Regions from separate parts of the Bacillus sp. NPDC094064 genome, predicted to be linked through region 1. Evidence: riboswitches for the same ligand, from Rfam matches in the RefSeq annotation. Region 1 holds a riboswitch; the other holds the start of a gene.
The links. Region 1 has a riboswitch for thiamine pyrophosphate ahead of tenA (thiaminase II). Riboswitches for the same ligand answer to the same signal wherever they lie in the genome.

Region 1 (3,429 bases):
TTAAAACGACGTATAACGTTGCCGGCAAATGAACCGTAAATAATATATCTTTTAGTTTCCATATCTTCATTACGATTGCAGACGGTGACGGTAAAATGTACATCTCATCTACAATTCTTGCGCCTATTTCCCACATAACAAGTAAAATACTAGAAAGTGTAATGGCAGGAACTAATTCTTTCAATCGGTTCATCATACAAGTACCTGCCTTTGTAACATACTAAGAAGTTCCTCTTTCAGCGCTAACACGTCCGGTTTATATAAATCCTTTCGTGTTCTGTTATGGCCAAGTGGCACAATTCGCTCAGTCAAAGTCGTTATCGGTTGCTGTTCCACTACTAAAATTCGATTCGAAAGGAACAATGCTTCTTCAACATCATGAGTAATGAATAAAATTGTTTTTTCCCACTCTTTCCATTGTTCAAACAACCATTCTTGCAAAGAAGCCTTCGTTAAAGCATCTAACGCGCTAAACGGTTCATCTAATAACAATATCTCTCCGCCTGTTAACAATGTTCGAATAAAAGATACACGCTGTCTCATACCTCCAGATAAATCTTTCGGATATTTTTTCTCGTATCCTTGTAAACCAAATTTATGCAACAGTTCCTTTGCCTTCACTTGCGCTTCTTTCTTCTGCACACCTTGGCACTCTAGCGGCAGGGCCGCATTTTCAATAATCGTTCTCCATGGCAGGAGCATATCTTTTTGGGGCATATACCCTACAGGATGACTCTTTGTTTCTGTCAGCTCTATCTTTCCAGCGCTTGCTTCTTCTAAGCCTGTTATAAGGCGAAATAAAGTACTTTTCCCACAACCACTTGGTCCGATAATACTGACAAATTCTTTATCTTGTATAGAAGCATTTAATTCACTGATGATTGGTTTCTCATCATAATGAAAAGAAACATTATGAAACTGTAGTATGTTCTTGCTCCTCAAATCCCCACATCTCCTTACGATAGGACATATCCCAGAATAAATATTCAAATCGGCTGGAATATAAGAAAATCTCCTCTAATCGTTCTAACTCTTTCTCTGACTTTCCAACTGCCATTTCATTTAATAAATCAATTAACCAAACACAAAGATTACCGTATTCTTCAGAACTATATCCTTGAATCCATTCGCCAAAGAACTCATGATCTCTTGCTCCCGGAATATCATTTAAACGCTTTCCAATTTCCCAGTAACTCCACATACACGGAAGAAGTGCTGCGATTAATTCTGCAAGTGTGCCATTTTGAGATACTGACATCATATAGTTTGTATAAGCTAAATTTTTAGCAGATGGTTTTGCAGATTCCATTTCTTCTACAGAAATACCCAGTCGTTTTGCATATTGTTTATGAATCGTCATTTCTCCATTTAATATTCCATCAATTTGTTCAGCAAATTTCCCCATTATTTGTGGGTTCGTTGCCTTTACAACACCAATTGCATATAGCTTTGCATAATCTAATAGATATAAATAATCTTGAATAATATAATACTGAAATCTATCTTTTTCTAACGTACCATCCCCCATACCTACTACAAACGGATGATTATGACTTTTCTCCCAAACAGGTTGCACAGTTTCTAATAATCTATCGCAAAACTTCATTTCTATTTCCCCCTTCAATATATATATCTAAATAAAAAAACCACTTCTATATAAGAAGTGGTTACAGCAAATAAAATTATACATTTATTCGTTGTTCCACTTCCCTTCGCTAGTATTACCTAGATCAGGTCTGTAAGGGTTAAGGATTAGTCCTCTCTCAGCACATCAAGCACCCCTAGTGGTTTCAATATGAAATTTTTAAATAAAAAAGCCCCGTTTCTATACGCAAAGAAACGGGGACTCATAGTTAGTGTCCGAATTGCTTCCCTACGCTAGCATAATCTAGATCAGGTAATGAAAAGGATCAAAGGCTTACGGCCTACTCTCAGCTGGCAACACCAGCTCTCCTAGCAAACTATAAAATTATCACTGTCAGTATAACACCGTAATAAGACATCATCAACTGTTTTAATTTTCTCAATTGTCAACAAAATCATCAAGCTATACAATAATTATATTCCATTTTAGAAAATGATATCCTAATTAATTGGATTAAAAAGAATCATTATCCTCAAAAAATTTATTTTTATATTGATTTCATATTACATTTATGTGAATACCCCCACTATATTATATCTTTATACTATAATAAAATTACAACTATACAACTAGAGGAGGTCTCTATTATATGAATATGAAAGCTACTGCTTTAACAGCAACTACTGTCGCAATTGCTTCTTTACTACCTTCTATGGGCGAAACAAATGTACAAAAAGCAAACGCTGAACAATTATCTAATGTTAAAACTGGATATGTCAAAGTCGACCAAGCAACTTTACATAAAGAAGACAATACAAATAGCACATCTATTGATACGATCCGCTTTAATACGAAAGTGAATATACTTGAAACAACGAATGATTGGTATAAAGTATCTGTTAATAATAAAGTAGGTTACGTACAAAAAGATGCTATTCTACTAAAAAACAAACTTCAATCTAATAATCAATACATCGTCAATGCTAATGCATTAAACGTTCGCTCTGAACCTAATTTAGAGTCTTCAATTTTAGATGTATTACCAAACGGTAAGTTCATTACCATTCAAGAAGAACAAGGCGAATGGTATAAAATTTTACATAATGGTCAAACAGGTTATGTACAAAAAGCATTCATATCTAATGGTTCACAGCCTTTAGTAAAAGGAACTACAGTTCAAAATAATACGAAGTACACAGTTGCAACACCAAAACTTAATGTACGTAGTAATGCTAGTACAAGTAGTGCTCTACTTGGTTCATTACAAAATGGTACACAAGTACAAGTAGTAGAAACTGTAGGAACTTGGTATAAAATTCGTTTTGGTACAGGATACGGATATGTGGCAAAACACTATATAGTACAAAATCAACCGCAATCACAAGCTCAAACAGCTCAATCTTCTTCAATTCCAGCTGCTTTCAAATTTCCTACTCAAGGAAAAGTTAGCTCAACCTTTGATATGCGCTGGGAACAAATGCATTATGGTATAGATATTGCAGCACAAGGTAACGTCTCTATTCAAGCTGCTGCTGCAGGTAAAGTTGTGAAATCTTATTATTCAGCTAGTTATGGTAATGTCGTGTTCATCTCCCATCAAATAAACGATAAATTATATACAACCGTTTATGCTCATATGAAAGACCGCACTGTACAAGTTGGTGATCAAGTACAAACTGGGCAATTAGTAGGTCATATGGGAAACACAGGTCATTCATACGGACAACATCTCCACTTTGAGCTACACAATGGAGAATGGAATTTTGAAAAAACAAATGCAGTAAATCCACTGCCATATTTAGTTAGGTAAATTGTATGCCACGCAATATACCTCTCTTAATTGA
Region 2 (3,429 bases), on a different contig from region 1:
CTCCATTCCCATATTGGACAGCTAGAACAAGATATTGAAAAGGAAAGAAAGTTAGAAAAGACGCGGAAAGAATTTATTTCTGGTGTTTCACATGAATTAAAAACACCGCTGAGTATTATGAAAAGCTGTATTTCTATTTTAAAAGATGGGGTAGCTGAACATAAAAAAGAATACTATTTTCAAGCGATGGAACGAGAAGTAGACAAAATGGATACGTTAATTTTGGATATGCTTGAGTTAGCTAAATTTGAGTCAGGTACATACAAAATGAAAAAGGATTCATTTTATATTGATACAGTAATTGAAGATATATGTGAATACCTTTCTGTGGACATAGAAAAAAAAGAACTTTGTGTTCATAAAAATATACGTTCATTTGAAGTGATAGCAAATCAAGGTCGGATTGAACAAGTCATCGTAAATTTCATTACGAATGCAATTCGTTATACACCAAATAAAGAGGATATTATTATTTCTACAATAGATGAGAAGGATCGCATAAAAGTATGTATTGAAAATACAGGTACTCACATTGAAGAAGAACAATTAGATAAAATTTGGGATCGTTTTTATCGTGTGGATGTAGCTCGTCAGCGTTCACAAGGTGGAACGGGGCTTGGTCTTGCCATTTCGAAGAATATTTTAGAACTACACGATGCTGAATATGGGGTAAAGAATACAGGGGATGGTGTGTTATTTTACTTCTATTTACCGAAAAAGGCGTAGACAATATGATCTACGCTTTTTTTATTTATTTTTATATTATCTTTATCTAATCTTTATTTTTAAAGGGTATAATTTAGTTAGAAAATGAGGTTGTGTAAGGAGTCGATAAACCGTGCATAGCAAGTGGCTAAGTATAATGGTATTTATTTTCTTTTGCGCATTTATTGTATTTTTAATTGATATTACGATATGAAAGAAGAGCGCTAATTAAGCGCTCTTCTTTGATGTATTCATTTGAGAAGCACCGATGCTTTTGAATAAGCGTGGTGAAGTTCTAAATAAAAGGAGTAGTAATACTGTACATAAAGCGAAAGAACCAATCATTGTACTACCGTTTACAATTAATGAATATAGCACAGCAGATTGACCTTTTGGTGCATATTGTCCCCAGAAAATAATACCGGCGATAAAGTGACAGAAGTAGCGAGCGAAACTACCGACAAATGTGGCAAGAATAATGTAAACAAGTGCGTTCTTTTTTTTGTTTTGTTTTGATGCGGGTTTATCTTTACGGCTACCCAAACTGGATTGGTCTTCGTTAGATACTGCAAGTGCTTTTTGAATTGGACGATAGAATAAACCAGCAAATCCGATAAAAGCAAAGGCAATGAAGTATTCAATGAATGCTTGAATAGGTGTTAAAATGTAAGCATCACCTACAACAATTTGTAATAGTCCCCAAATTAAGCCTCCTAAGAAAGCCATTTTGAAGCCCCAGCGGTATGCGATAATAAAAATAGGAATCATTGCAAATGAAATGGAACCACCTGTTGGAAGTTTAAGTGATAGTGGTAAAATGTCGATAATCATGGCGAAGGCTGCAAGAATAGCAGATTCGATCATCGCTTGTAAATTGGTGTTACGCATGTTGTCTCCCCCTAAATCCAAGTTATACAAAAAAGAATAGATATCATAGGAGGATACGAAATACGTAAATAAAAAAGAGGTATGTATTTCGGACGTTTGCACAATCCCTGCGTTAGCATTAACTAACAGGTTCGAAGGGTCGGAACGAAGTGTTCCCTCTCAGCGGCATGGCTCCCCCTGTAATAACGAGATTCTTTATTTGCTATTGTTTATTGTAAGCGAAATGGATGAGAATGGCAAATGAATCTAGTATGACAATTATTGAAATATAATTGTATTGAAATGTTAATAAATATGAAGCAAAAAGGTATAGTCCAAATGAAATAGAGTATGCTATAATTTTCTTGAAAATAATTATCATTCTCTTCTGAGGGGGAAGGTTATGAGTTTAGTAGATATTAAGATTGGTGAGAAAGTGTTAGTAAAAAGTATTCAGTCGTTAGATCAGTTATTAAAAAGAAGACTGGCTGCTTTTGGTCTTTCTGAAGGAAGCGAGCTTCGTATAAAGCAGAAAGCGATGTTTAAAGGTCCTTGTACATTGGAGTGTCGTGGGCAGTTAATTAGTATTCGTCATTGTGACGCGAAAATGATAAAGGTGGAATTAGCGTGAATAAGGTAGCTTTGCTAGGGAATCCGAATACAGGGAAAACATCATTATTTAATGCGCTTACTGGTTCTTATGAGTATGTAGGAAATTGGAGCGGTGTAACAGTAGAAAAAAAGGTTGGTAAATTAAAAGATAAGCAAGGAACATTAATTGATTTACCAGGCGTCTATGATTTAAATCCAGTTTCACGTGATGAAGGTGTCGTTACGAATTTTCTACTAACAGACGAATTTCATCATATGTTAAATATTGTGGATTCTTCGCAATTTGAGCGAAATATGCATTTAACGTTGCAATTACTTGAGTTTGGTAAGCCGGTTTCAATTGGTTTAAATATGGTTGATGTGGCGAAGCAAAGAGGAATTGTTATTGATGTAAAACGATTATCAGAAATATTAGGTGTAACAGTCGTTCCTGTCATCGCAAGAACCGGAAAAGGCTGTGAAGAATTACTTACGACTCTTAAAGAGAATGGCAAAAAAGAGAAAGAACCATTCATTATTTCATATGGTGTACAAATGGATGAAGGAATTGGAGAAGTAATTGCTCTTTTAGAGACAGCGAATTATGAGCATCCGAGATGGTTAGCCCTTCAATTTCTAAGCAATAACGAAGTAGTAGAAAAAGAAATGAAAGCACTACCAATTTATAAGGAACTTGTAGCCGTTCGATCTCGCTTAGAAGGAAAACTTGATTGTACGTTGGAGGAGCACATTTACAAAACTCGTGAAGCGTATATTGAAAAGTTAAAAACAAATGTTATGAAGCATGAGAAAGAAGGGAAAATTCCTTTTTCGGAAAAAATCGATAAGTTAATTACACATAAAATTTTAGGACTTCCAATCTTTTTAGCAGTTATGTTTTTTATTTTTCAGGTTACGTTTACGTGGATTGGGACACCGTTATCTGATATGTTAGATGGCTTTTTTGGTGGGCAGCTTACGGATTGGGTAACGGCTGGACTTACAAGTGTTGGTGCCTCTGATTTTATTCAAGCACTCGTTACAGAAGGTATTATCGCCGGCGTTGGTGCTGTGTTAGTATTCGTGCCACAAATCTTTGCACTATTCTTTTTCATTTCATTATTAGAAGACTCAGGATATATGGCGCGAATTGCAGTTGTTATGGATAGAATTATGGAGTTCTTTGGCTTAAACGGTAAAGCTTTTATTCCGATGATTATCGGTTTTGGATGTAACGTTCCAGGTATTATGGCGGCAAGAACAATT

Region 2: it holds a riboswitch for thiamine pyrophosphate, as region 1 does, so the genes downstream of both, thiT (energy-coupled thiamine transporter ThiT) here and tenA (thiaminase II) in region 1, are expected to answer to the same signal.

What each region holds. Positions count from the first base shown of each region.
Region 1 covers NZ_JBNNUI010000007.1:3,296-6,724, reverse strand. Annotated here, with positions in the region: gene ACQKNI_RS16580 (ABC transporter permease) at 1-193, opposite strand, end outside; gene ACQKNI_RS16575 (ABC transporter ATP-binding protein) at 193-942, opposite strand; gene tenA (thiaminase II) at 911-1,606, opposite strand; TPP riboswitch at 1,691-1,793, opposite strand; TPP riboswitch at 1,854-1,965, opposite strand; gene ACQKNI_RS16565 (SH3 domain-containing protein) at 2,235-3,395, shown strand; gene ACQKNI_RS16560 (hypothetical protein) at 3,401-3,429, shown strand, end outside.
Region 2 covers NZ_JBNNUI010000004.1:335,154-338,582, reverse strand. Annotated here, with positions in the region: gene ACQKNI_RS12315 (sensor histidine kinase) at 1-726, shown strand, start outside; gene thiT (energy-coupled thiamine transporter ThiT) at 934-1,593, opposite strand; TPP riboswitch at 1,680-1,781, opposite strand; gene ACQKNI_RS12305 (FeoA family protein) at 1,976-2,203, shown strand; gene feoB (ferrous iron transport protein B) at 2,200-3,429, shown strand, end outside.